One region of the Streptomyces sp. NPDC093109 genome, then DNA from elsewhere that is predicted to be linked to it. Evidence: riboswitches for the same ligand, from Rfam matches in the RefSeq annotation. Region 1 holds a riboswitch; each other region holds the start of a gene.

Region 1 (9,425 bases):
ATGGCCGCGACGGTGGCGTTCATCGCCTCGTTCGTGGCGTTCCCGGTCGACAAGAACGTCTTCATCTTCCCGTTCGGCCACGTCAGCATCCTGCACTTCTCGCTGGGGCTGACGCTGGGCGTGGCGCTGTTCTGCATCGGCGCGGGCGCGGTCCACTGGGCCCGTACGCTGATGTCGGACGTCGAGGTGGCCGACGAGCGCCACCCGATCGAGGCGTCGCCCGAGGTCAAGCAGAAGGTTATGGAGGACTTCGCGGCGGGCGCGGCCGAGTCCGGCTTCGGCCGGCGCAAGCTGATCCGCAACACGATGTTCGGCGCGCTGGCCCTGGTGCCGCTCTCCGGCGTGGTGCTCCTGCGCGACCTGGGGCCGCTGCCGGAGAAGAAGCTCAGGTCGACGCTGTGGGCCAAGGGCAAGCAGCTCATCAACATGAACACCAACGAGCCGCTGCGTCCCGAGGACGTCGTCATCGGCTCGCTGACGTTCGCGATGCCCGAGGGTCTGAGCGAGCACGACGAGCACTTCCAGACCGAGATCGCCAAGGCCGCGCTGATGATCGTCCGGATTCAGCCGGACGAGATCAAGGACAAGCGCGAGCTGGAGTGGTCCCACCAGGGGATCGTGGCCTTCTCGAAGATCTGCACCCATGTCGGCTGCCCGATCAGCCTGTACGAGCAGCAGACGCACCACGTTCTCTGCCCGTGCCACCAGTCCACCTTCGATCTCACCGACGGCGCCCGCGTCATCTTCGGACCGGCCGGCCACGCCCTCCCGCAGCTGCGGATCGGTGTGAACGCGGACGGAAACCTCGAGGCGCTCGGCGACTTCGACGAGCCCGTCGGTCCTGCCTTCTGGGAGCGCGGATGAGTACCACGACGGCCACAGACGAGAAAAGCCGCAAGGCGCCCGCCGGTGAGCGGGTCGCCGACTGGGCGGACGGCCGGCTGGGGATCTACTCCCTCGCCAAGGCCAACATGCGGAAGATCTTCCCGGACCACTGGTCCTTCATGCTCGGGGAGATCTGCCTCTACAGCTTCATCATCATCATCCTCACGGGTGTGTATCTGACGCTGTTCTTCCACCCGTCGATGAACGAGGTGGAGTACCACGGCAGTTACATCCCCATGCAGGGTGTGCTGATGTCGGAGGCGTACGCCTCCACGCTGAACATCAGCTTCGACATCCGCGGTGGTCTGCTGATCCGGCAGATCCACCACTGGGCGGCGCTGATCTTCCTCGCCGCCATGATGGTCCACATGATGCGCGTCTTCTTCACGGGCGCGTTCCGCAAGCCGCGCGAGGTCAACTGGCTGTTCGGCTTCCTGCTGTTCGTCCTGGGCATGTTCACCGGGTTCACCGGTTACTCGCTCCCCGACGACCTGCTGTCCGGCACCGGTGTGCGGTTCACCCAGGGCGCGATCCTGTCCGTACCGATCGTCGGTACGTACATCTCGATGTTCCTGTTCGGCGGGGAGTTCCCCGGCGGCGACTTCGTGGCCCGGTTCTACTCGGTGCACATCCTGCTGCTGCCCGGCATCATGCTCGGTCTTGTGGTGGCCCACCTGATCCTGGTCTTCTACCACAAGCACACGCAGTTCGCGGGCCCCGGCCGTACGAACAACAACGTCGTGGGCATGCCGCTGCTGCCGGTCTACATGGCGAAGGCCGGAGGCTTCTTCTTCCTGGTCTTCGGTGTGATCTCGGTCGTCGCCGCGATCGCCACGATCAACCCGATCTGGGCGCTCGGCCCGTACCGTCCCGACCAGGTCTCCACCGGCGCCCAGCCCGACTGGTACATGGGAGCGCCCGAAGGTCTCATCCGGGCGATGCCCGGCTGGGAGATCAACTTCGCCGGACACACGCTCGTCCTCGGGGTCTTCATCCCGCTGATGCTGCTCGGTGTGGTCCTCGGCGCGATCGCGGTCTATCCGTTCATCGAGTCCTGGGTCACCGGCGACAAGCGCGAGCACCACATCCTGGACCGCCCGCGCAACGCGCCGACCCGTACGGCGTTCGGTGTGGCCTGGCTGGTCTGGTACTTCATCCTGCTGGCGGGCGGTGGGAACGACCTCTGGGCGACCCACTTCCATCTGTCGATCAACACGATCACCTGGTTCGTCCGGATCGCGTTCTTCGTCGCGCCGGTCGTCACCTTCATCATCACCAAGCGGATCTGCATCGGCCTCCAGCGGCGCGACGCGGACAAGGTGCTGCACGGCCGCGAGTCCGGGATCATCAAGCGACTGCCGCACGGTGAGTTCATCGAGGTGCACACCCCGCTGGACCAGGGCGCGCTGCACACGCTCACCGCGCACGAGCAGTACAAGCCGGCCGAGCTGGGCCCGACGGTCGACGAGAACGGTGTCGAGCGCAAGGTCTCGCCCGTCGAGAAGGTCCGGGTCAAGCTCAGCAAGGGCTTCTACGGCGAGGGGAACCAGCTGCCCAAGCCCACCGCCGAGGAGTTCCAGGAGATCCAGAGCGGCCACGGCCACCACTGATCCCACCCGGCCTCACCGAGGTCGCCACCACCGAGGGCCCCGGCCCGGTCTCCCGCGAGGGAACCGGCCGGGGCCCTCGGCGTTTCCGGTACGCGTCCGCTTGATCTCCGTCCGGAGTGCGGGCAGGCGTCTTACGTGCCGGGCGTACGCCGATAGGCTGGCCCCGGGTCCTCGCGGGCCCGCGTACCCGTCCCGGAGACCAGGAGCGAGCGATGAGCGCTGTTACCCCCGTCGGAGGCGACCCCGTGGCGGACCGCACCTGGCCGGGTGTGCTGAACGCCCTGCTGGACGGTGCCGATCTGAGCGCCGGCGCGACCGCCTGGGCGATGGACCGGATGATGAGCGGCGAGGCCACCGACGCGCAGATCGCCGGGTTCGCGGTGGCGCTGCGGGCCAAGGGCGAGACCGTCGAGGAGATCAGCGGTCTGGTCCGGGCGATGTACGGGCACGCCCGGCTGATAGAGGTTCCCGGCCGGACCGTCGATGTCGTCGGCACCGGCGGCGACGGCGCCAAGACCGTCAATATCTCCACCATGTCCTCGATCGTCGTCGCGGGCACCGGCGCGAAGGTCGTCAAGCACGGCAGCCGCGCCGCGTCCTCGGCGAGCGGGGCCTCCGACGTACTGGCGAAGCTCGGCGTCAATCTGGAGCTGACCCCGGAGCGGGTGGCCGAGGTCGCCGAGGAGGCGGGCATCACCTTCTGCTTCGCGGTGAAGTTCCACCCCGCCCTGCGCCATGTGGGGGCCGCGCGCGGCGAGCTGGGCATCCGTACGGTCTTCAACTTCCTTGGCCCGCTGACCAATCCCGCCCGGGTACGGTCCCAGGCGACCGGTGTCGCCGATGCCCGGATGGCGCCGATCGTCGCCGGGGTGCTGGCCGAGCGGGGCTCGTCCGCGCTGGTCTTCCGGGGCGACGACGGACTCGACGAGCTGACCACCACGGCCACCTCCCGGGTCTGGGTCGTCCGGGACGGCAAGGTCACCGAGCAGGCCTTCGACCCGCGCGACGTCGGGCTGTCCCTCGTCCCGGTCGAGGCGCTGCGCGGCGCGGACGCGTCGTACAACGCGGATGTCGCCCGCCGGCTGCTGGCCGGCGAGACCGGGCCCGTACGGGACGCCGTCCTGCTCAACGCGGCGGCGGCGCTGGTGGCCCTGGACCCGACCGACGACGCGCTGGAACTCCAGCTGGCGGCGGGCATCGCCCGCGCGGCGGAGTCCATCGACTCGGGCGCGGCGGCGCGCTCGCTGGCCCGCTGGGTGAGCGCGAGCAACGCCTGACGGCAGGGTGAGGTGAGGCGTTACGGGACGGGGGTGGCTTTTCCGTCCCGTATCGCGGACAGCTGTTGGGCGGTCCGGCACGCTGTGCCATACTTTCGCCCAAGGTCATGAGTGACAGCGATTTAGGCCCCGGCTCGCTGTCCGGCAACCCTCCGTCCGTGGCGGGGTGCCCCGGGTGAAGACCAGGCCGTAGGCAGCGAGGTCTACGGCAAGCGCGGACCCCTTGTGCCTTTGGGGTCCTGGTCCTCAAGGGAGCAGTCTCGTGAGCAAGCGAATGCGTTAGGGCTGTTACGCCCCCTCTTCACCACACCTCCGCACGGTGATCTCCGTGTGTCGAGGCATTCCCCGCGCCAACGTCATGGCTCCGCCATGCCCGCCCGCGGGTTCCTGAAGCCGCCATTCCGCCTTGTCCTGCCGGGAGATACCGCCATGTCCGCATACCCGAACGCCACCGCCACTGCCACCGCCGGCTCCGCGCCCCCCTCCGACGACCCCGCCTGTGGCGCGCCGCTCCCGGTGCTGGGGCGGGACGTGACCGTGCCGCTCGTCACCGGTGGCGAGGTCGGCTACGCGGCCCTGGACTACGCGGCCAGCGCCCCGGCGCTCCAGCGCGTGTGGGACGACGTCGCCGCGTACGCCCCGTACTACGGCAGCGTCCACCGGGGCGCCGGCTATCTCTCGCAGCTGTCCACGGACCTCTTCGAGAACAGCCGCCGCACGGTCGCGGAGTTCCTCGGCTGCCGCCCGGACGACCAGGTCGTCTTCACCCGCTCGACCACCGACTCGCTGAATCTGCTGGCCGCCGTGGTCCCCGACGGCTGCCAGGTGTTCGTCTTCGAGACGGAGCACCACGCCTCGCTGCTGCCGTGGCGGGACGCCCTGGTGACCTACCTGAACGCTCCCCGTACCCCGGCCGAGGCCGTCGCCACCCTGGAGCGCGCGCTCGCCTCGCGCGACCCGAAGGGGCCGGCGCTGGTCTGTGTCACGGGCGCGTCCAATGTGACGGGCGAGCTGTGGCCCGTGCGGGAGCTGGCCGCCGCCGCCCACGCGCACGGCGCCCGGATCGTGCTGGACGCCGCTCAGCTCGTACCGCACCACGCGGTGGACATCGCCGAGCTGGATGTCGACTGGATCGCCTTCTCCGGGCACAAGCTGTACGCGCCGTTCGGCTCCGGGGTCCTCGCGGGCCGCGCCGACTGGCTGCGGGACGCCGAGCCGTATCTCGCGGGCGGCGGCGCCAGCCGCAAGGTCGCGCGCCGGGCCGACGGCGGCGTGGACGTCGACTGGCACACCACGGCGGCGCGCCACGAGGCCGGTTCGCCGAACGTCATCGGGGTGTACGCGATCGCCTCGGCCTGCAAGGCGCTGACGGAGGCCGGCTTCGACGCGCTGTCGGCGCGCGAGCAGGCGCTGGTGGCGCGGGTGCGGGCGGGGCTCGCCGAGGTGCCCGAGGTGAAGGTGCTCTCCCTCTTCGGGGACGACGCGCCGCGGGTCGGGGTGCTGTCGTTCGTCGTCGAGGGGTGGAACAGCTCGCACTTCGCCGCCGCGCTCTCGGCGGAGTACGGCATCGGGGTACGGGACGGGCTGTTCTGCGCGCACCCGCTGGTGCGGACGCTGCTGGGCAGCGACCCGCAGGACCCGGGGGAGTGCGGCGCGCCGGAGGCGGAGCCGGGCGAGCGCTCGCTCAACGCGATCCGGGTGAGCTTCGGCGCGGGGACGCCGGACGAGCACGTGGAGCGGTTCGTCCGGGCGGTGCGCGAGCTGGTCAGCGACGGCGCCCGGTGGAACTACCGCACGGAGGACGGCCGGTGCGTCCCGGACCGTAACGGCGCCGCGACGGCCGCCGCGTAACGCGTACGTACGTACGTACCCGCCGGAGGCGGTCCTACGCGTCGAGTCCGATCGCGAAGGCCGCCTCCAGGTCGTGCTGCGAGTACGTACGGAACGCGACGTGGGTGTCGGTGGCCTCGACGCCGGGGATCTTGCTGATCCGGCCGGGGATGACATCGGCGAGATCGTCGTGCTTGGGTACGCGCACCATGGCGATCAGGTCGTACGTACCGGTCACCGAGAAGACCTCGCTGACGCTGTCGAGCGAGGCGATGGACTCGGCGATCTCGGGGATCCGGTCGACGCTGGTCTTGATGAGCACGATCGCGGTGATCACGGTTGGCGTTCTCCCTCGGTGGCCCCGGTCTGTCCGTGCACTCTATCGGTACGCCAGTAACGCACCCAGGCGTAGCAGAAGCCGGCGCCGAACCCCACCAGATGCGCGAGGTAGGCGACCCCGGGGCCCTCGCCCGCGCCGCGCAGGGCCAGCCACTGGAGCGCGAACCAGAAGATCAGCACGGACCAGGCGGGGAAGCGCAGCGGCAGGAAGAGCAGGAACGGGAAGAGACTGGTGACCCGGGCCCGCGGGAAGAGGTAGAGGAAGGCGCCGAGCACCCCCGAGATCGCGCCGGAGGCGCCCACCAGGGTCTGCGCGGAGCCGGCGTTGGCCGCCGCGTACGCGAAGAGGGCGAGATAGCCGACGCCGAGGGAGAAGAGCAGGAAGTGCGCCCGGCCCATGCGCTCCTCGGTCATCGCCCCGAACACATGCAGGAAGAGCATGTTGCCGAGCAGGTGCAGCCAGCCGCCGTGGACGAAGAGCGCGGTGAGCGGGGTGAGGAGGGTACGGGCGGAGGCGCCGCGCATCAGCTGGTCGGGGATGACGCCCCACCGTTCGAAGTAGGCGCTCTGGGCGGCGCGGAGCGCGTCGCCGTCGCCGTACCCCGGACGCAGCCCGGAGACCGGGCTGAGCAGGAAGGCCAGCACGCAGACGCCGATCAGCCCGTAGGTCACCACGGGTCCGCGTGCGAGCCTCCGCCATGAGATCACGGACAGAGCATGGCGTACCGGGACCCTTCGGTACAGAGCGCCTCGCCGCCCCGCGGGGTGCCCCTGAGGCCTTAGGGTTGCCGGATGCCATCCGCGGTTCGACGTCGCGCCGCGGGGCACCCGCACCAAGGACGATGGAAAAGGACGGCACGATCACGATGACGACGGTTCCGCAGCCCACGGCCACCACCCGATGGCGCTGCACCTTGTGCGGCAATCTGACCCGGTTCGATGTGACCCGGTCCTCGAAGTCCGTCGAGTACGTCCATCTGGACCTGGCCGGGGAGCCTAAGGTCGAGGAGCGCGAGGTGGTCAGTGAGACCATCGAGTCCGTGCGCTGCCGCTGGTGCAACGCGGTGGATCAGATCGAACTGGTGGACAGGCCGGGCGCCGGTTCCTGAGGGAGCCGCCCGAAAGGGGTAGTGGGGTGACGGATCGTGGAGCAGCCCACGGGCGGTGCTGAGCCGGCCGGCGCGGCCGGCGGTGACGCCGTGGAGGCGCTCGACCGCCCCCTGCCTGACGGGGTACGGCGCCGGGTCGTGGCGCTGGTCTCTGAGGCCTTCGGCGGTCTGACCGTCACGGAGCTGCCGGCGCAGCTGCGCCAGTACGCCCGCTTCACCCCGAACCGGCGGACCAAGTTCGCGGGCAACGCGATGGCCGCCGCCCTGGAGAGCGACGCGGTGTTCCGGGGCCGGATCGGGGAGCGCATCGCCCAGTCCCAGCCGGAGCTGGCCGCGGCCCTGGAGTCGGGATCGCCGCCGGCCGCCGCGGATCCGGTCGACGTGGCCGCCGCCGCGTATGTCCTGAGACCACCCGGATGGGTGAAGCTGGTGGCCGCGGCGGGCGAGGAGGCACAGCGGGCGGACGCCGAGCGCGCCGACGAGGAGACCCGGCGGGAGCTGGAGCGGCTCCGCGAGGAGCTGGCCGTCGCCAGGGCGCTGACGAAGAGCGACACCGAGCGGCTGCGTACGGAGCTGGAGGCGGCCCGCAAGGAGGCCGAGTCGCTCCACCGCAAGCTGCGCAGCGCGCAGAGCGATGTGAAGCGGGGCGAGGCCGCGCTGCGCCGTACGGCGGCGGAGGCCGAGGCGCTGCGGGCCGAGAGCGCCGCCCAGGTGTCGGCGGCCGAGAGCGAGACGCGCCGGGTCAGGGCGCGGCTGGCGGAGGCGGAGGCGTCGGTGGAGGCGAGCCGCCGGGCCGTGCGCGAGGGCCGGTCGGTGGAGGACATGCGGCTGCGGCTGCTGCTGGACACGGTGCTCGAGTCGGCGCAGGGGCTGCGGCGCGAACTGGCGCTGCCGCCGGCCGCCAGCCGCCCGGCCGATACGGTCGACGCGGTGGAGCCGGGCCGGATGTCCCCGAAGGACGTGGCGGCCCGCGCGCTCTCCGAGACGGATCCGGCGCTGCTCGACCAGTTGCTCGCGCTGCCGCAGGCGCATCTGATCGTGGACGGCTACAACGTCACCAAGACCGGTTATCCCACGATGCCGTTGGAGAAGCAGCGGCTGCGGCTGCTCGGCGGGCTGGCGATGCTGGCGGCGCAGACGGGCGCGGAGATGACCTGTGTGTTCGACGGTGCGGAGCTGGCGGCGCCGGTGCTGCTCGCGCCGCCGCGCGGGGTGCGGGTGCTGTTCTCCAAGCCGGGGGTGACGGCGGACGAGCTGATCCGCCAGCTCGTCAGGGCGGAGCCGCCCGGCCGGCCCGTGGTGGTCGTCTCCACCGACCGGGAGGTCGCGGACGGTGTGGCGAAGGCCGGTGCCAGGCCCGTCGCGTCCGCGCTGCTGCTGAAGCGGCTTTCGCGCGTATAGCGGGGTATTGGAGCGGTCCTGCGGGCTTTGGTCAACTCCTGCGGCCAATGACCGAATTGGTCGCACATTGACAGAGCGCAGCGTCAAATGTCCATTACTGCCTGTGTGGTGGCTGTAAATAATATGCGTCGTGACCGACTTTTTTCTGGTGAGGATTTGAACTGATCACAAGAAGGTCACTAGGGTCATGCCTCGAACCTTCGCGCGGTTGATCACCCATTCGGGGTGGCGGCGAAGTAACCGTCGACCGTGGCCCGGTGGACGGCTGAGGAGAAGGAGCTCGCCTCCGTGGGGTCCCACCGTCGTCCCAAGCAGCCGAGCCGCGCACGGGTGACCGTGCTCACCACGGTCGCCGCCGCCGCTGTCGCTCTTACGTCCCAGGCCGCCCAGGCCGACCCGAAGCCGAGCAAGGCAGACGTCAAGGAGAAGGTCGACAAGCTCTACGACGAGGCGGAGGTCGCCACCGAGAAGTACAAGGCCGCCGAGGACTCGCAGGACAAGCTCCAGAAGGAAGTCAAGGCCGTCCAGGACAAGGTCGCCCGCGGCCAGGACGAACTGAACGAACTGCGCGACGGCCTCGGTGCGATCGCCAGCTCCCAGTACCGCACCGGCGGCATCGACCCCGCCCTCCAGCTCTTCCTCTCCTCGGACCCGGACTCGTACCTGGAGAACGCCTCCGCGCTCGACCAGGTCAGCGCCAAGCAGGCCGAGGCCCTCCAGCAGGTCCAGTCGAAGCAGCGGACCCTCGCGCAGCAGCGCAAGGAGGCCCAGTCCAAGGTCAACGACCTCGCGGAGACCCGCAAGGAACTGGGCAAGAAGAAGGACGAGGTCAAGGCCAAGCTCGCCGAGGCGCAGCGGCTGCTCAACTCCCTCACCGCCGCCGAGCGCGCCGCGATCGCCAAGGCCGACGAGGAGCGCGCCGCCGCCGACCGCGCCAGCCGCGACAGCACCCGCACCACCTCCTCGACCGGCTC
Region 2 (9,425 bases), on a different contig from region 1:
CGCCCACCGCGAGCTTCCCGTCCGCCGTGCCCGTACCGTCCAGGATGTTGGCCGCGCCGATGAACTCGGCGACGAAGCGGGTCGCCGGGGTCCGGTAGATCTCCGTGGGCGTGCCGAGCTGTTCGAGCCGGCCGCCGTTCAGTACGGCGATCCGGTCGGACAGCGACATCGCCTCCTCCTGGTCGTGCGTGACGAAGACCATCGTGATGCCCAGGCGCTGTTGGAGTTCCCGCAGCTCCACCCGCATCTCCCGGCGCAGCTTCGCGTCGAGGTTCGACAGCGGCTCGTCGAGCAGCAGCACCGCCGGCCGGGTGGCCAGCGCGCGGGCCACCGCCACCCGCTGCTGCTGGCCGCCCGAGAGCTGCTTGGGCCGGCGTGCCGCGTACTGCTCAAGACCGACGAGGCGCAGCGCCTCGGTGACCCGCTCGGTCCGCTCGGCGCGCTCCACCCGGCGCACCTTCAGCCCGTACGCGACGTTGTCCGCGACGGTCATGTGCGGAAAGAGCGCGTAGTTCTGGAAGACCAGACCGAGGCCCCGGCGGTGGGTCGGGACATCGGTCAGGTCCACCCCGTCGATCGTGATCCGGCCCGCGGTGGGGCGGACGAACCCGGCCAGGCTGTTCAGCAGGGTCGTCTTGCCGCAGCCGCTGGGGCCGAGGACGGACAGGAACTCGCCGCGCCGGATGGAGAGCCGGTCGACGTCGAGCACCCGCTGGCCCTCGTACCCGGAGGCGAGGCCGTCGATCTCGATGTGCGGGGTGTGCGTGTTCTGCTTCTGCGGTGAGCTGGTCACATCAGGTCCTCGGGTCTGTCTGCTGCTCTGTCTGCCGATCTACTTGAAGATCTGGTTCCAGCGCTGCTGCCACTCGTTGAGCTTGGGGGTGGCGGTCTTGTAGTCGACCCAGGTGAACTTCTTGTAGACGTCCTCGCCGTACTTCACCTTGGCCTTGAAGGCGGCGTCGTAGTCGATGGTGTCGTTGCCCGCGCCGTAGAACGTGCCCTGGGCGAACGGCTTCTGGTACTTCGCGGCGCTCAGGTAGTTCAGGAACTTGTACGCGGCGGCCGTGTGCTTCGAGCCCTTGGGCACGTAGTACGAGGTCAGCGCGCCGACCGCGCCCGAGGAGGGGTAGGTGAAGCCGATCGGCTGGCCCTCCTTCTCCATGGCGAAGGCGCGGCCGTCCCAGAACGGGACGATCCAGGCGTCGCCGTTCTGGAGGACGGTGGCGACGCTGCCGGCGTCCGCCGGGTAGGCCGAGACGCAGCCCTTCAGCTCGGCGAGCTTCTTGAAGCCCTTGTCGACGTCGGCGGGGTTGGAGAGCTTGCCGCCGTCCTGGGACACGAGCGCGGAGAAGAACTCAAGACCGGCGTTGTAGGTGAGCGGGGGCAGCGCGACATGACCGCAGTACTTCTTGTCGAAGATGTCGGTCCAGTCCTTGGGCGCCTGCTTGATCTTGTCGGTGCGGTAGAGCAGCCCGTTGGAGCCGGTGGTCAGCGGCACGCCGTACGACGCCCCGTCGATCGTCGACCGCTCGGTCAGCACCGGGTCGAGCTGCTTCCAGTGGCTGAGGTCGGCGGTCTTCAGCGGTTCGAGGAGATTGCCGCCGACGGCCTGGTGCAGCGAGCCGGGGGTGAGGGCGAGAACGTCGAACGGCGCGTTCTTGCCGCCCGCCGCGCGCAGCTTGGTGACCCAGTCGGAGTCGGCGCCGTACACCAGGTTCACCTTGATGCCGGTGTCCTTCTCGAACGGCTCGACGAAGGACGACTTGAACAGCTCGCCCCACGCGCCGGCGAAGGCGGTGACGGTGATCGACTCGCCCTTGCCGTCGCCCGAGCCGCTGCCGGAGGAGCCCGAGCCGCCGCCCGTGTCGACGCTGCCACAGCCGGTCAGGGTGAGCGCGGTGACGGTGCCGGCCGAGGCGAGCGCCAGCAGATAGCCGCGCCTGCGGGCGCGGGCGGGGCGGGGCAGGACAGATCTCATGAGGGAGAGCTCCTCAGTGCGGTGAGTGAATGCGGCGAGTGCCGTGCGTGGCGAGTGCCGTGGGTCTTGCCGGCGCCGGGCCGGAGCGGGAAGCACGAGGGACGCGAGCGTGCCGACGCGGCGCGTGGCGCGCACTGATCGCGATGTCATTCCGTACTCCCGTCACAGGTCCAGGACCTGACCGACAGGTCCGCGCTTGCTCCCGGCACATCGGTGTGCGCGTGGAGCCGTGTCATCACCCGGGGCACCCCACCGCAGAAGGAGGGTTGCCGCTCAGCAAGCCGGGGCTTGTCGCTGAGACTCGTGACGTCGAAAAAGTAACATTCATTTAAGCCAAACCAAAGATGACCTGGATCACAACGAGAGTGGTCCAGGTCATCGCACGGCGCCGCTGCGGGGGCCGTTGTGGGTGCCTCTGTGGCGCCGCTGTACGGATCGCTACCGCACCGCCGCCGCCATCATCTTCTGCGCGATCGGCGCGGCCAGACCGTTGCCGCTGACCTCCGAGCGCGCCGCGCCCGAGTCCTCGACGACGACCGCGACCGCCACCTCCTTGCCGCTCGACGCGTCCTTCGCGTACGAGGTGAACCAGGCGTACGGCGTCCCGTCGTTGTCCACGCCGTGCTGGGCCGTGCCGGTCTTGCCGCCCACCTCCGCGCCGCTGACCTTGGCGTTCGTCCCCGTACCGTCCTCCACGACCGTCACCATCGCGCTGCGCAGCTGCTCGGCCGTCGAGGAGGAGACGATGCGGGTGGTGTCGCTGTCCTTGTACGAGCGCACCGTGCCGCCGCTGCCGTCCACCACCTTGGACACCATGTGCGGCGCGGCCATCAGCCCGTCGTTGGCCAGCGAGGCCGAGACCATCGCCATCTGGAGCGGGGTGGCCGTCACATCGAACTGGCCGATTCCCGACAGTCCCGTCTGCGCCTCGTCCATGCCGGAGGGGTACACGCTCGCCGCCGCGCGCACCGGCACGTCCTGCGCGGAGTCGTTGAACCCGAACTTCTCGGCCATGGCCCGGACCTTCGTCTGTCCCAACCGCACCGCCATCTTCGCGAAGACGGTGTTGCAGGAGTACCGCAGGGCGGTGCGGATCGTGGCGTTCTCGCACGGCGCCGAGGCGCTCTCGTTCTCCAGCACGGTCCGCGTGTTCGGCAGGGTGTACGGGTCCGGGCTGTCGGTCTTCTCGTCGACCGAGCCGTACAGCCCGTCCTCCAGCGCCGCCGCCGCGACGACCAGCTTGAACGTCGAGCCGGGCGGCAGCGGCTGCCGCAGCGCGCGGTTGACCATCGGCTTGTCCGCGCCGGTCGTCAGCTTCTTCCAGGCGGCGCCGTCCGACGTCCCGCTGATCTCCGTCGGGTCGTACGACGGGGTGGAGACCACCGCGAGGATCCGGCCGGTCTTGGGGTCGATCGCGACGGCCGCGCCCTTCTTGTCGCCGAGCGCCGCGTAGCCCGCCTTCTGGACCGCCGGGTCGATCGTGGTGAGGACGTCGCCGGGCTTGGTCTGCTTGCCGGTGAGCGCGTCGACCGGGTTCTTGAGCGCGCTGTTCGTCCCGTCGAGCACGTCCGCGAAGATGCCCTCCAGCTGGGTGGAGCCGTACGCCTGCGAGCTGTAGCCGGTGACGGGCGCGTACAGCGCGCCGTCGGTGTACGTCCGCTCGTAGGCGAGATCGCCACTGTCCGTCCGCCGGGAACCCGTGACCGGCGAGCCGGCCACGATGATGTCGCCCTGCGGGTGCGCGTACTGGGCGATGGCGGTCCGCCGGTTGTCCGGGTTGTCCGCGAGCGCCTTCGCCTCGTACGCCTGCACCCAGGTCGCCCGCAGCATCAGCGCGAGGACCATCAGCAGGCAGATGACCGCCGTGTGCCTGATCGTCTTGTTCATCTCACTGCGAGGGACGAGCGGGCGGTGGACGGGGTTCCCCGGGGCCTGGCTTCTCAGAGAGTCTTCATAAAGGTCGTTATAAGGGGCGAAAGGTCAGAGCCGGCGGGTCGCGAGGGTGAGCCGGTCGCGGGCGTCGAAGAGCGCGTCCTTGATCATCTGCTCGTGCCCGGGGGTGAGCCTGGCCACCGGCACCGAGCAGCTGATCGCGTCGCGCGCCGGGGTGCGGTACGGGATCGCGATGCCGAAGCAGCGCAGCCCGAGCGTGTTCTCCTCGCGGTCCACGGCGAAGCCCTGCTCCCGGATCACGGCCAGCTCCTCGATGAGCCGCTCGCGGTCCGTGAGGGTGTGCTCGGTCAGCGCGGGCAGCGTCTCCGGCAGCAGTGCGCGCACCTGTTCGTCGGTGTGCGTCGCGAGCAGCGCCTTGCCGAGCGAGGTGGAGTGCGCGGGCAGCCGGCGGCCGACGCGGGTGAAGGGGCGCAGATAGTGCTGCGACTGGCGGGTCGCGAGATAGACGACATTGGTGCCGTCGAGGCGCGCGAGGTGGATGGTCTCGCTGGTGTCGTCCGAGAGCCGGTCCAGGGTGGGGCGGGCCGCGGCGACCACCTCGTCCCCGTCGATGTACGAGGTACCGACCAGCAGGGCCCGTACGCCGATGCCGTAGCGGGTGCCCGTGCCGTCCGTCTCGACCCAGCCCAGCTCGACCAGCGTCCGCAGCAGCATGTAGAGGCTGGACTTGGGGTAGCCGACCGCCTCCTGGACCGTGGCCAGGGAGTGCATCCCGGGGCGCCCGGCGAAGTACTCCAGCAGCTCCACCGTCCGCACCGCGGACTTGACCTGGGCCCCGCCGCTCTCCGCAGCCGCCATCGTCACGCACTTCCTCTCCACCGCTCGGACCGCTCACGCCTCGGATCGCTCTTGACCGGGCGGAACACGCGGAAATAGAGTCCCTGAAATATTCACTATCAGGAACCTTGTTCAGAATACCGAACAAAATCCGAGGCGCGGCAATCGCGCCGGTGGATGGCAGTGGTCCGGTAGTGGTCTCGCAGTGGTCCGCAGTACGCGCAGTCGGGAAGGAAGCCGCGGTGGCAGCAGCACCAGTCTGGAGTGTCGACCCCCGAACGGGAAAGCCTCGTGAGGAGGTCGCGCAGGAGGCCACGACGGAGGAAGTGGACCTCGCGGTACGGGGCGCCCACACCGCGCTCGCCGCGCTCGCCGACCGCACCACGCGCGCCGCACTGCTGCGCAGGGCGGCCGACCTGCTCGACGAGGCGGGTCCCCACGTCATCGAGGCGGCGGACGCCGAGACCGCGCTCGGGCCCGTCCGGCTCACCGGCGAACTCGCCCGTACGACAGCGCAGTTGAGGGCGTTCGCGGAGGTCGTCGACGAGGGCGCGTTCCTCGACGTGTACATCGACCACCCCGACGGCAGCCGCACCCCGCCCTGGCCCGACCTGCGCCGCTACAAGGTGCCGCTCGGTGTCGTCGCCGTCTACGCCGCGAGCAACTTCCCGCTCGCCTTCTCCGTCCCCGGCGGCGACACCGCGAGCGCGCTCGCGGCCGGCTGCCCGGTCGTCGTCAAGGCGCACCCCGACCACCCGGCCACCTCGGAACTCTGCGCCTCCGTGCTGCGCAGGGCCGCCGCCGAGGTCGGGCTGCCCGAGAACGTGATCACACTCGTGCACGGCTTCGACGCGGGCGTCGCGCTCGTCGGCCACCCGCTGGTGTCCGCGGCCGGCTTCACCGGGTCGGTACGCGGCGGACGCACCCTCTTCGACGCGGCGGGCGCGCGGCCGACCCCCATCCCCTTCCACGGCGAACTGGGCTCCCTCAACCCGGTCGTCATCACCGAGGCCGCCGCCGCCGAGCGCGCCGAGGAGATCGGCGCGGGGCTGGCCGGCTCGATGACGATGGGGGTCGGGCAGTTCTGCACCAAGCCCGGCTTCGTCCTCGCCCCGGCCGGTGAGCCCGGCGACCGGCTGCTGAAGTCCCTGACGGCCGCCGTCAGCGACACCGGCCCCGGGGTGCTGCTCGACCACCGGATGCGGGACGCCTTCGTCGCGGGCGTCGCCGAGCGCGTCGCGCTCCCGGACGTCGAGTCCCCGGTCACCCCCGGCGCGGGCGGCGAACACACCGTCAGCGCGGGCTATGTCACGGTGCCCGCCGCGACGCTGGCCGCCGAGGGCCCGCACGATCTGCTGCTGGAGGAGTGCTTCGGCCCGGTCACGGTCGTCGCGCGCTACTCCTCGGCGGACGAGATCACCGCGGTGCTCTCCCGGCTCCCCGGCAACCTCACCGCCACCCTCCACCTCGCCGAGGAGGAGGGCGCCGGCACCGCGCCCGGCGGCGCCGAACTGCTCGCGGCCCTGACCCCGCTCGCCGGCCGCGTCCTGGTCAACGGCTGGCCGACCGGCGTCGCCGTGGCCCCCGCGCAGCAGCACGGCGGCCCGTACCCGGCGACGACCTCCACGTCCACCTCGGTCGGCGCGACGGCGATCGAACGCTGGCTGCGCCCGGTCTCGTACCAGTCCACCCCCGCCGCCCTGCTCCCCCCGGAGCTGCGCGACGACAACCCCCAGGGCCTCCCGCGCCGCTTCAACGGCCGCCAGGAGAACTGAGCTTACGTACGAACGGCCGGGCCCCGGTCGCCGGTTGCGCTGACGCGCCCGGCAACCGGGGCCCGGCCCGTTGGCGTCCTCATCCGTATGGACACTCACCACAACGAGACCCGCACCGAGATACGCACCGCGCCCCGCACCACGGCCCGGCTCGCGACGCCCGCCGATCTGGACGCCATCGCCGCGCTCCACGCCGAGGCCCGTGCCACGTACTACCGGGGGCATCTCCCGGAGGACGACTTCGACGGTCCGGCGGAACGGGCACGCACCCGCGAGGGATGGGCGGGCGCCCTCACCAGGCAGGAACAGGCACGGGAACAGGGCCAGGGCCAGAGCCAGGGCGGCGCGGCCGTGCTCTGCGCCGAGTACGGGGGCGCGCTCGCCGGCGTCGCCGCGTACGGCCCGATCGATACGGTCATGACGCTCACTCAGCTCCATGTCGCCCCCGCCCACTGGCGCCACGGCATCGGCACCGCCCTGCACACCGCGTGCGTCGCGGCCTGGCGGGAGGCCGGGGTGGGGATCGCCCGGCTGGAGGTCTTCGAGCCGAACCTGCGCGCCCGGTCCTTCTACGCCCGCCACGGCTGGTACCCGGACCCGGACACCCCGCGCCACGACACGCACCTGGTGTTGCGGCTGAAGGTCGGCTGAGCCGCGGCCGACTGTGACAGACCGGTCGTGACACGCCGGTCGTGACAGACCGGTCATGACAGACCGATCGTGGGTGGCGGGCCGAGAGTGACGGACGTTTCGTGGGGGGACAGTTGAAAGTAAATTCCCGCTTAGCTTAGGCTTACCTAAGATTTTGCGATCCGCGCTGGAATCCGCCGATCCGTTCTCGGCCCGCCGTCCAGAAAACGTGAAGGACCCTCCATGCCCACCTGGTTCAATCGCGCGCGTCGTCAGACACTCGCCGTATCGGCCACCGCCGCCGCCCTCGCCCTGGTGCTCGGCGGCTGCTCGTCCGGCTCGGACGACACGGAGTCCACCGATTCCTCGGCGAAGGCGAAAACCGGGTCCGGCGCGTTCCCGGTCACCATCAAGAGCGCGCTCGGCACGGCGAAGATAACCGAGCAGCCGGAGCGCGTCGTCACCCTGGGCCAGGGCTCCACCGAGACCGCCATCGCGCTCGGGCACACCCCGGTGGGCATCGAGAGCTACGAGTGGGGCAGCGACAAGACCGGCTACCTGCCCTGGATCCACGAGGCGGTGGAGAAGAACGGCGAGAAGCTGCCCACCCAGTTCGCGGGCGGCGAGGACATCGACTTCGAGGCCATCACCGAGCTGGAGCCCGATGTGATCCTCGCCCCCTGGTCGGGCATCACACAGGAGCAGTACGACATCCTCGCCGACATCGCGCCGACGGTCGCCTACCCGAAGCTCGCCTGGAGCACGGACTGGGACGAGCAGATCGAGATCATCGCCAAGGCGCTCGGCGCGCCCGACGAGGCGAAGACGCTGACGACGAAGATCGAGAAGCAGCTCTCCGACGCCGCCGCCACCCGGCCGCAGTACAAGGACGTCTCGTTCTCGTACATCTATACGACGGGACCGGGCACGCTCGGGGTGTTCCTGCCGGAGGAGCAGCGCGTCAAGATGGTCAGCTCCCTCGGGCTCACCCCCGACCCGGTCGTGAAGACGTTCAAGGAGACCGAGGGCACCGCCTCCGCCATCATCGGCCTGGAGAACGGCGAGAAGCTCAAGGACAGCGACCTGATCTTCACGTTCTACAGCGACGCCAAGAGCAAGAAGGAGGTCGAGGCGCAGAAGCTGTACGCCGCGATCCCCGCCATCAAGCGCGGTTCCGTCGTCGCCGGTACGGAGAACTCCTTCGTCACCGCGTCCTCGATCATCAACCCGCTGACCGTCCCGTGGGTCATCGACCGCTACCTGCCGATGATCGACAAGGCCGTCGCCACCCTCGACAAGTAGGCCGCCACCCTCGACAGGCAACCGACAAGTGAGGCGTGGCAGAACCGGATGACCACTGGATGACGACCACCACCGCGTCCGCCCGGCCCGGCGGACCCCGCACCACCGCGCGTGTGGGGCCCGCCCGGCTGGCGTACAGCCTGCTCACCGCGGTGGCCCTGCTGGCGCTCGCCGTCCTGGCGAGCGTCATGTTCGGGTCAAGGACCACCTCGTTCGGCGATGTCCTTGACGCCGTCTCCGGCACGGCCGACCCGTATGTCACCACCGTCATCGAGAGCCGCTACCCGAGGACCGCGCTCGGGCTGCTCGCCGGGGTCTGCCTCGCCGTCGCGGGGACGCTGATGCAGGGCGTCACCCGTAACCCCCTCGCGGATCCGGGGCTGCTCGGCATCAACGCGGGCGCGGCGGCGAGCGTCGTGGCCGGCACGGCCTTCTTCGGCGCGTCGGGCCGTACGGACACCATGTGGTGGGCGCTGCCGGGCGCGCTGCTCGCCGGGGTGCTGGTGCACATCATCGGCTCGGCGGGCGCGAGCACAGGACTGGTACGGCTCGTCCTCGCCGGCGCGGTCCTCTCCGCCGTCCTGATGGCGTTCATCCAGGCGGTGACGCTGAGCAGGCCGAAGGTCTTCGACAGCTACCGGTACTGGGTCGTCGGCGCGCTCGGCGGGCGCGAATTCGACGTGTTCACCGCCGTCCTGCCCTTCGCGGCCACCGGGCTCGTCCTCGCGCTGCTGCTCGGACCGGGGCTCAACACGCTCGCCCTCGGCGACGACTCCGCCACCTCGCTGGGCGCCAACCCGGCCCTGCTGCGCGGCGGCGGGCTGGTCGCGGCGACGCTGCTGAGCGCGGCGGCGACGGCGGCCGTCGGGCCGATCGCCTTCGTCGGGCTGGCCGTCCCGCACATCGTGCGGGCCCTGGTCGGTATCGACTTCCGGGTCCAGATCGTGTTCTCCGCGCTCGCGGGCCCGACGCTGCTGCTGGCGGCTGACGTCGTGGGCCGGGTGGTGCTG
Region 3 (9,425 bases), on a different contig from region 1:
CGGGAGAGGACGAGCGCGCAGCCGTGGTCGGAGACGACGGGGATCTCCTTCGCGACGAGGTTCATGCCGTCGCGGATCGGGTTGACGAGGGCCACGTCCGCCAGCCGGTACGCGGCCAGGGAGCGGGCGAAGTCGTCGTCGACGTGGAGGATGACCGGGGTCCAGCCGTAGGTGCCGAACCGGGTGTTGATCTCGTCGGTCACCCGCTGGACCTCGGCCGTGTACTCGCGGTAGACCGCCAGGTCCTGGCGGGAGGGGTAGGCGAAGGCGACATGGACGACCCGGCCGCGCCATTCCGGGTGGTCGGTCAGCAGCTGGCGGTAGGCGTACAGGCCGCGGACGATGTTCTTCGACAGCTCCGTACGGTCCACCCGGACGATCGTCTTCCGGGGCTTGCCCGTGTCCGCGCTGCCGATCTGGGCGCGCAGGGCGGCCATGCGGTCGGCTACGTCGGGGCGGTGCGAGCGCTCGCGCAGGAAGTCGGCGTCGGAGCCCAGGCCGTGCACGCCGATGCGGGTGCTGCCCGTACCGCCCAGCAGCTCCGTACAGCAGGCGGTGAAGGCGTCGGCCCAGCGCCGGGTCAGAAAACCGGCGCGGTCGGCGCCGAGGATGCCGCGCAGCAGCTGGCGCGCGATGTCGTCGGGCAGCAGCCGGAAGTAGTCCACCGGCGCCCACGGGGTGTGCGAGAAGTGCCCGATCCGCAGGTCGGGGCGGAGCGCGCGCAGCATGCCTGGCACCAGCGCGAGGTGGTAGTCCTGCACGAGGACCGCCGCGCCCTCGGCCGCCTCGTCGGCCAGGGCCTGCGCGAAGGCGCGGTTGTACGTCTCGTACGACGCCCACCGGGCGCGGAACTCCGGGCCGAAGGACGGCTCCAGCGGGGTCTGGTAGAGCAGGTGGTGGACGAACCAGAGCGTCGAGTTCGCGATGTGGTTGTACGCGTCCGCGTAGACCTCGGGCGGAACGGCGATCATGCGGACCCGCTGCCCGCCGGTGTCCGCCGGGTCGAGCCTGCCGTCCAGCCGCCGCACGGCCTCGCGGTCGCCCTCGCCGAGCGCCGCGCACACCCAGACGGCGTCCACGTCCGGGCCGATGGCCGACAGCCCGGAGACCAGCCCGCCGCCGCCCCGCTTGGCCACCAGGGCGCCGTCGTCGCCCACGGTGTACGAGACGGGGCCGCGGTTGGACGCGACGAGTACTTGCGCGGGTTGCGCGGGTTGCGCGGACTGCGCGGGCTGTGCGGGTTGCTTGGGCTGCTCGGAGACCATGTGCCGAAACCTAGCCCGCGTGGCGAGGGCTCAAACGTACGGACGTGCGGGTGTGACCTGTCAGTCGCGCGGACCGCGGGTGCCGCGCATCGCCGCCAGGGCGACCGCCCCGGCACCCGCGAGCGCCAGCGTCACCCCGCCGAGCAGCCACAGGCGCTCGGCCGCCGCGCCGGTGAGGGCGAGCTGGCGGTCCGCGTCCGCGATCATGCCGATGAAGATGTGTTTCATGCCCATAAGGGATGAATGTAGGTAATCGGATCGGGGGTGGGGTGTTGCGCCGCGCCGGTACGCCGTGCCGGTACGGGCCGGGTGCCGCTACCGGGCGGGTGCCGTTTCGGCCGGGTGCCTTACGCGGCCCTGCCCGCCGTGTACTCGGCTATCTCGCGCATCGGCGGGCGCTCCTCCGTGTCCACCGCGTGCGTCCGAGGCGCGAAGCCGCCCGCGCCGTCCTCCCGCCGCTCGAACTGCGTCAGCCGCGGCCGTACCAGCTGCCCCAGCTGCCCCGCCTGTCCCGCCGGACGCCCCCGCGACAGCCGCAGCTGCGCCGTGCGGTAGATCGCCGCCGCCATCCGGCCGAGGGCTGCGTCGTCCTGGTGGCGGTGCAGCCGTACCCCTACGTCGACCTGCGCCAGCGCGTCCAGCCCCACCGCGTGGAGCGCGTCGACCAGCAGGCCCAGCTCGACGCCGTACCCGACCGGGAACGGCAGCCGCTCCAGCAGGGCGCGGCGCGCCGCGTACTCCCCGCCCAGCGGCTGGACGAAACCGGCCAGCCGGGGCCAGTGCAGATTGAGCAGCGGCCTGGCCACCAGCTCGGTCACCCGCCCGCCCTGGCCTGCGCTCTGGCCGGTGCCCTGACCGGCGCCCCCGGTACCGGGCGCGTCCGTGGCGTTCCTCAGCGGCCGGTCGTACATCGCCTTCACGAAGTCCACCCCCGGGTCCGTGAGCAGCGGGCCGACCGTCCCGGACACGAAGTCCGCCGAGAACTCCCGCAGGTCGGCGTCCACGAAGCACACGACATCGCCGCTCGTCACCAGCAGCGACCGCCACAGCACCTCGCCCTTGCCGGGCAGGGCCGGCAGCCTCGGCAGGATCGCGTCCCGGTGCACGACGCGCGCGCCGGCCGCCGCCGCCACCCGGGCCGTACGGTCCGTGGAGCCGGAGTCGATCACCACCAGCTCGTCCACCAGCGGCGCCGTCCGCGTCATCAGCGCGCGCCGGATCACGGAGACGATCTCGCCGACCGTCTCCTCCTCGTTCAGCGCCGGCAGCACGACGCTCACCGTGCTGCCCCGGGCGGCCTTCGCCGCCAGCAGCTGGTCGAGCGTACGGTCGGCGGCGGACCAGGAACGCCTGGCCAGCCAGCGTTCCACCTCTTCCAGCACGTTCGGTACTCCCTGCGCTGATCCGTAAAGCTTCGTAAAGCGTTGTAAAGCGTCGTAAACCACTGATCCGTGTGATCCGGTCCGGACCCCGCGCGGACCCCGTGCGGACCCCGTGCGGACCCCCGTGTGATCCATCTCGCGGTGCGGACGACTATCTCAGCCGTCCACTCCTTCGGTTACAGTCTTGAACGACACCAGCAGGTGAAACAAACGCACCGGACCCCGGGTCCGGCGTCATAGCGCTCATCCAGAGGGACTGAGGGAACGGCCCGTTGAAGTCCCGGCAACCCTCCCGCCGACCGCGAGGTCACGGTGGGGAAGGTGCCAATTCCGTCTTGCGGCGAAGTACGTCGCGAGGAAGATGAGGAGAAAGGGCCTCGCCATCATGGCTGTGCAGACCGTCCCGGACAACGAGACGAAGAACACGGGCAGCGGAAGTACGGGCAGCGGAAGCGGAAGTGTTGATTTCGGTCCCGCCGTCGCGCTCTCCTGCCGCGAATGCGGCGAACGTTTCGCCCTCGGACCCATTTTCGCCTGCGCGAGCTGTTTCGGGCCGCTCGAAGTCGCGTACGACCTGCCGAGCGGCAGTCCCGAAGAGCTGAAGAAGCGCATCGCCGAGGGCCCCGACAACATCTGGCGCTACGCACCGCTGCTGCCGGTCCCCGCCGACGTGGCCACGAAGCCGAACATCAACCCCGGCTTCACCAAGCTCGTCAAGGCCGACAATCTCGCCCGTGAACTGGGCATCACCGGCTCGCTCCACGTCAAGGACGACTCCGGCAACCCGACGCACTCCTTCAAGGACCGCGTCGTCGCCATCGCCGTCGAGGCCGCCCGCGCCTTCGGCTTCACCACGCTCTCCTGCTCCTCCACGGGCAACCTCGCGGGCGCCGTCGGCGCCGCCGCCGCCCGCGCCGGGCTGCGCTCGTGCGTGTTCATCCCGCACGACCTGGAGCAGGGCAAGGTCGTCATGGCCGCGGTGTACGGCGGTGAGCTGGTCGGCATCGAGGGCAATTACGACGACGTGAACCGTTTCTGCTCCGAGCTGATCGGCGACCCGCTCGGTGAGGGCTGGGGCTTCGTCAACGTCAACCTGCGCCCGTACTACGGCGAGGGCTCCAAGACGCTCGCGTACGAGATCTGCGAGCAGCTCGGCTGGCGGCTGCCCGACCAGCTCGTCATCCCGATCGCCTCGGGCTCCCAGCTCACGAAGATCGACAAGGGTCTTCAGGAGCTGATCAAGCTGGGCCTGGTCGAGGACAAGCCGTACAAGATCTTCGGCGCCCAGGCCGAGGGCTGCTCGCCGGTCTCCACCGCCTTCAAGGCGGGCCACGACGTCGTACGGCCGCAGAAGCCGGACACCATCGCCAAGTCGCTGGCGATCGGCAACCCGGCGGACGGCCCGTACGTCCTGGACATCGCCCGGCGCACCGGCGGTGCCGTCGAGGACGTCAACGACGAGCAGATCGTCGACGCGATCAAGCTGCTCGCCCGTACGGAGGGGATCTTCGCGGAGACCGCGGGCGGGGTGACCGTCGGCGTGACGAAGAAGCTCATCGAGGCGGGGCTGCTGGACCCGACGCTCACCACCGTGGTCCTGAACACCGGTGACGGCCTCAAGACGCTGGACGCCGTGGCGCCCACGACCGGGCCGACGGCGACGATCAGGCCGAGTCTCGACGCGTTCCGGGCGGCCGGGCTGGCGGCGGTCGGGAGCGACGGCGCTTCCGGTGACGCTTCCGGTGAAGCCTCCGACGGCGCGAGCTGACCCCCACTCGTTCAGCAGCGACCCCGTACTCCGCAGAAAGGGCACCACCATGAGCGTCAAGGTCCGCATCCCCACCATCCTCCGCACGTACACCGGTGGTGAGGCCGAGGTCCCGGCGGAGGGCGCGACCCTCGCCGAGGTCATCCAGTCCCTGGAGGCCAACCACCCCGGCATCGCCGCGCGCGTCCTGGACGACCAGGGCAAGCTGCGCCGCTTCGTGAACGTGTACGTGAACGACGACGACGTCCGCTTCGAGCAGGGCCTGGAGACCGCGACGCCCGCGGGCGCCGGCATCTCGATCATCCCGGCGGTCGCCGGCGGCTGACCGCCGCGTACGCGCATCGCACGCGCATCGCACGTGCATCGCACGCACATGCGATGCGCTCCGGATTACTGGAATGGCCCCCTCCGCAAGCGAAGCGGAGGGGGCCATTCTGCATGGTTGAGCGCGATACAGTAGGGGAAGGCCCTGCCGTCCGCCGCCGCCAACGCGCGCGAGAACGCGACAACATGAGGCCGATCTCCCGGTGGCCTTTGCGTGATAGATGCGCTTTGCCCGGCCCGACTTGCCCTGGATCGCTGCGAATTCATCGCTATGCGAGTTCGGCCACGCCCAGATTTCTCGTCCGATTGACCTGTTGCAGAGGGCAGTTGGGCAGATACATTCAGCCGCGGTCGACGCGTTCCGACGCGAAGTGTGGCCCCGTGCAAGGGCCAGTAATAGGGGAGTTAGGCATGGCTCAGGGCACCGTCAAGTGGTTCAACGCGGAGAAGGGCTACGGCTTCATCGCGGTAGACGGTGGTGCGGATGTTTTCGTCCACTACAGCGCGATTCAGATGGACGGTTACCGCACCCTTGAAGAAGGTCAGCGAGTGGAGTTCGAGATCTCGCAGGGCCAGAAGGGTCCGCAGGCGGACATGGTCAAACTCGCCGTCTGATCCCGGCGCGATCGGCCACCGACGCACTCACGACACGCTGCACGTCACTCACGCCGAGGGGCCCGCATCCATCACGGATGCGGGCCCCTCGTGCGTCCCCGGCCGACCGGAAGACGCTTGCACTCTCGGGTGCCGAGTGCTAATTATTGGCGTTAGCACTCTGCATACGAGAGTGACAACTTAAGGACCGGGTCGGTGAGGCTCGGAGGGTCGGTGGGGCAAGGAACCACCCGGCTCTCAGGCCGTCCGTCGCGGGCGCCAGCGCGGTCCGGAGCAATCCTTCCCCCAGCTCGTCAGCTGTTTTCCGAGCGTCCGAGCGGGGGAGAACCCGATCCGTCCGGGAGGACCACTTCACATGGCCAAGATCATCGCGTTCGACGAGGAGGCACGGCGCGGTCTCGAGCGCGGGATGAACCAGCTCGCCGACGCCGTCAAGGTCACCCTTGGTCCCAAGGGCCGCAACGTTGTCCTCGAGAAGAAGTGGGGCGCCCCCACGATCACCAACGATGGTGTTTCCATCGCCAAGGAGATCGAGCTCGAGGACCCGTACGAGAAGATCGGCGCCGAGCTGGTCAAGGAAGTCGCCAAGAAGACGGACGACGTCGCCGGTGACGGTACGACCACCGCGACCGTCCTGGCCCAGGCGCTCGTCCGCGAGGGCCTGCGCAACGTGGCCGCCGGCGCCAACCCGATGGCCCTCAAGCGCGGCATCGAGAAGGCCGTCGAGGCCGTCTCCGGTGCGCTGCTGGAGCAGGCCAAGGACGTGGAGACCAAGGAGCAGATCGCTTCTACGGCCTCCATCTCCGCCGCCGACACCCAGATCGGCGAGCTCATCGCCGAGGCCATGGACAAGGTCGGCAAGGAAGGCGTCATCACCGTCGAGGAGTCCCAGACCTTCGGGCTGGAGCTTGAGCTCACGGAGGGCATGCGCTTCGACAAGGGCTACATCTCGGCGTACTTCGCGACCGACATGGAGCGCATGGAGGCGTCGCTCGACGACCCGTACCTCCTGATCGTCAACTCCAAGATCGGCAACGTGAAGGACCTCCTTCCGCTGCTGGAGAAGGTCATGCAGTCGGGCAAGCCCCTGCTGATCATCGCCGAGGACGTCGAGGGCGAGGCTCTGTCGACGCTGGTCGTCAACAAGATCCGCGGCACCTTCAAGTCCGTCGCCGTCAAGGCCCCGGGCTTCGGCGACCGCCGCAAGGCGATGCTGAACGACATCGCCATCCTCACCGGCGGAACGGTCATCTCCGAGGAGGTCGGCCTCAAGCTGGAGAACGCCGGTCTCGACCTGCTGGGCCGCGCCCGCAAGGTCGTCATCACCAAGGACGAGACCACCATCGTCGACGGTGCCGGTGACAGCGACCAGGTCGCCGGCCGGGTCAAGCAGATCCGCGCCGAGATCGAGAACAGCGACTCGGACTACGACCGCGAGAAGCTCCAGGAGCGCCTGGCGAAGCTCGCGGGCGGCGTGGCCGTCATCAAGGCCGGCGCCGCGACCGAGGTCGAGCTCAAGGAGCGCAAGCACCGCATCGAGGACGCGGTGCGCAACGCCAAGGCCGCCGTCGAGGAGGGCATCGTCGCCGGTGGTGGCGTGGCTCTGCTCCAGGCTTCCTCGGTCTTCGACAAGCTCGAGCTGACGGGCGACGAGGCGACCGGCGCCAACGCCGTGAAGCTCGCGCTGGAGGCTCCCCTCAAGCAGATCGCCGTCAACGGTGGTCTTGAGGGCGGCGTCGTCGTCGAGAAGGTCCGCAACCTGAAGGTCGGCCACGGCCTGAACGCCGCGACCGGCGAGTACGTCGACATGATCGCCGAAGGCATCATCGACCCCGCGAAGGTGACGCGCTCCGCGCTGCAGAACGCCGCCTCCATCGCGGCGCTGTTCCTCACCACCGAGGCCGTTATCGCCGACAAGCCCGAGAAGGCCGGCGCGGCCCCCGCGGGCGGCGGCATGCCGGGCGGTGACATGGACTTCTGATCCGACCGGGGCTCCGGCCCCAGTGGATCGACTGTCCTGACCGAGGGCGGCATTTCCTTCCAGCCGACGGCCGATGGCCCATGGCTGATGGAGGGGATGCCGCCCTTCGGCGTTTCCGGGCTCGCTGTAAGGATCCGCCGGTGCGTGACATATAGAGGGTGTGGAGACCAGGGGGAGCAACACCGCTACGACCGCGCGGTTCACCGCGCTGTACGCGCGCGAGCATCCGCGCGTATCCGCCTACGTGTACCGGCGGCTGGGCGACCGGAGCGCCGCCGAGGAGCTGACGGCCGAGGTCTTCCGGATCGCGTGGGAGCGTACGGCGGGGGCGGGGGCGGGGGCGGGGGACGTTACGGCGGCGTGCGGTGAGGTGATGACCACGGGCTGGCTCATCGTCACCGCGCGGAACCTGCTCGGCAACCACTACCGCGCGACCGCCCGGCTCACCGAACTCCACCGCCGCATCACGGACGAGCTGGACCGCGCCCCGGCCGCCGGCCAGGACACCGCCGTACTCGACGCCCTCGACCAGCTCCCGGACCGGCACCGTGACGTGCTCCTCCTCAGCTACTGGGACGGGCTGGGCGCCGCCGAGATCGGCGAGGTACTGGGCTGCGCCGCCCCGGCGGTCTGGGTACGGCTGCACCGCGCCCGTAAAGCATTCCGCGCCGTCTATATGGAGGAGTCCGAGTGAGGCGAGTGCGACGAGTGGGGCGAGTGGGGCGAGTCAAGTCCTTGATCAGGCAGGCGAATCCGGTGCCGAACGCGGCGCCGGGTCCTCCGGCCTCTGGCCCGGCACCTCGCTCCCGCCGGCGCCGGGGCCTCCTGATGGCGGCGGTGGCGTGTGGCGCGGCGGTGGCGATCGGGGGCGGGGCCGTCCTCGTACTGGACGGACAGCTCCCGGGCGGCTCCGGCAGCGCCTCAGTCTTGGGCGACGAACCGTACTACGGCACCACGGCGGAGCTGGAGGACTCGGCCGATCTGATCGTACGGGTGAAGCTCGGGGCGGGGCATGAAGAGACCCACGACGGCATGACCGACACGGTCGCCAGGGCAGAGGTGTTGGCGACCGCCAAGGGGGAGAGCCCGGGCGACGCGATCAACGTGGCCTACACGGCGCCCGGTTCCGGCCCGGAGACGGCGGGTCTCCGTGCCGGGACGGAGTACGTCCTGCTGCTGAGCGACGGGGAGGACGGGCGTTACTACCTGGTCAACACCACCCAGGGCTGGTACGAGGTCGACGGCGACGGCCGGATGGCCGGCCGGGGCCGGGGGCCCGTCGGGGGCGAAGAGTCCGTGGTCGGGCTCAGCGCGGGGGTGCGGAAGGCGCTGGGGCTGGGGCTGGTGGGGTGGAACGGGGCGGTGGGGGCGGCGGCGAGCGCGTTGGTTACGTACGATCGATCGCGCATGACCCCCCTCGACCACTGGAGGCACCCATGACCACCGACTCCACCCCCGCCGCTTCCTCCTCCCCGCAGAACGTCACGTTCCCCAGCGCGGGCAGCACCGCCCACGGCTACCTCGCCGTACCCCCGGCCGGGCACGGACCCGGTGTCATCGTCATTCAGGAGTGGTGGGGGCTGACCACCCACATCAAGGAGATCGCCGACCGCCTCGCGCAGGCGGGCTTCGTGGCGCTGGCGCCCGACCTGTACGGGGGCGAGGTCGCCCACGACGCGGAGGAGGCGCTGCGGATGATGCTGGAGCTGCCCACCCCGCGCGCGGTCGAGCTGCTCTCGGGCGCGGTCGACTACCTGCTCACGCGGGAGGAGACGGACGGCGACCGGATCGGCTCGGTCGGCTTCTGCATGGGCGGCGGCTTCGTGCTCAGCCAGGCGGCACACGACCAGCGGGTCGCGGCGGCCGTGCCGTTCTACGGGGTCAACAAGGAGGGCGTGCCCGACTTCTCGGGGCTGAAGGCGCAGATCCTGGGGCACTACGGCGAGACCGACGAGTCCGTGCCGCCCGCGTCCCTGGAGGAGCTGCGGGAGGCGATCGTGGCGCAGTCCGGCATCACCCCGACGCTGCACCTCTACCCGGCGGGCCACGCCTTCTTCAACGACGCCCGCCCCGAGGCATACCACGCCGAC

What was found. A riboswitch is a leader RNA that binds a small molecule or an ion and turns the genes downstream of it on or off. The one in region 1 is predicted to bind S-adenosylmethionine.
Region 2: another riboswitch for S-adenosylmethionine. It lies ahead of AB0389_RS32410 (ABC transporter substrate-binding protein); the one in region 1 lies ahead of AB0389_RS17575 (aminotransferase class V-fold PLP-dependent enzyme).
Region 3: another riboswitch for S-adenosylmethionine. It lies ahead of thrC (threonine synthase); the one in region 1 lies ahead of AB0389_RS17575 (aminotransferase class V-fold PLP-dependent enzyme).

What each region holds. Positions count from the first base shown of each region.
Region 1 covers NZ_JBFBEZ010000016.1:81,388-90,812, forward strand. Annotated here, with positions in the region: gene AB0389_RS17560 (Rieske 2Fe-2S domain-containing protein) at 1-864, shown strand, start outside; gene AB0389_RS17565 (ubiquinol-cytochrome c reductase cytochrome b subunit) at 861-2,495, shown strand; gene trpD (anthranilate phosphoribosyltransferase) at 2,708-3,772, shown strand; SAM riboswitch class IV at 3,876-3,993, shown strand; gene AB0389_RS17575 (aminotransferase class V-fold PLP-dependent enzyme) at 4,202-5,623, shown strand; gene AB0389_RS17580 (Lrp/AsnC ligand binding domain-containing protein) at 5,658-5,939, opposite strand; gene AB0389_RS17585 (rhomboid family intramembrane serine protease) at 5,936-6,649, opposite strand; gene AB0389_RS17590 (hypothetical protein) at 6,808-7,050, shown strand; gene AB0389_RS17595 (NYN domain-containing protein) at 7,087-8,451, shown strand; gene AB0389_RS17600 (NlpC/P60 family protein) at 8,740-9,425, shown strand, end outside.
Region 2 covers NZ_JBFBEZ010000049.1:5,301-14,725, reverse strand. Annotated here, with positions in the region: gene AB0389_RS32415 (ABC transporter ATP-binding protein) at 1-793, opposite strand, end outside; gene AB0389_RS32410 (ABC transporter substrate-binding protein) at 833-1,978, opposite strand; SAM riboswitch class IV at 2,166-2,287, opposite strand; gene AB0389_RS32405 (penicillin-binding transpeptidase domain-containing protein) at 2,417-3,865, opposite strand; gene AB0389_RS32400 (IclR family transcriptional regulator) at 3,959-4,729, opposite strand; gene AB0389_RS32395 (aldehyde dehydrogenase (NADP(+))) at 4,951-6,483, shown strand; gene AB0389_RS32390 (GNAT family N-acetyltransferase) at 6,571-7,134, shown strand; gene AB0389_RS32385 (iron-siderophore ABC transporter substrate-binding protein) at 7,357-8,415, shown strand; gene AB0389_RS32380 (iron chelate uptake ABC transporter family permease subunit) at 8,475-9,425, shown strand, end outside.
Region 3 covers NZ_JBFBEZ010000028.1:93,959-103,383, forward strand. Annotated here, with positions in the region: gene AB0389_RS25560 (trehalose-6-phosphate synthase) at 1-1,265, opposite strand, end outside; gene AB0389_RS25565 (hypothetical protein) at 1,326-1,493, opposite strand; gene AB0389_RS25570 (glucosyl-3-phosphoglycerate synthase) at 1,613-2,647, opposite strand; SAM riboswitch class I at 2,888-3,015, shown strand; gene thrC (threonine synthase) at 3,033-4,415, shown strand; gene AB0389_RS25580 (ubiquitin-like small modifier protein 1) at 4,465-4,740, shown strand; gene AB0389_RS25585 (cold-shock protein) at 5,151-5,354, shown strand; gene groL (chaperonin GroEL) at 5,710-7,335, shown strand; gene AB0389_RS25595 (sigma-70 family RNA polymerase sigma factor) at 7,496-8,029, shown strand; gene AB0389_RS25600 (hypothetical protein) at 8,164-8,775, shown strand; gene AB0389_RS25605 (dienelactone hydrolase family protein) at 8,772-9,425, shown strand, end outside.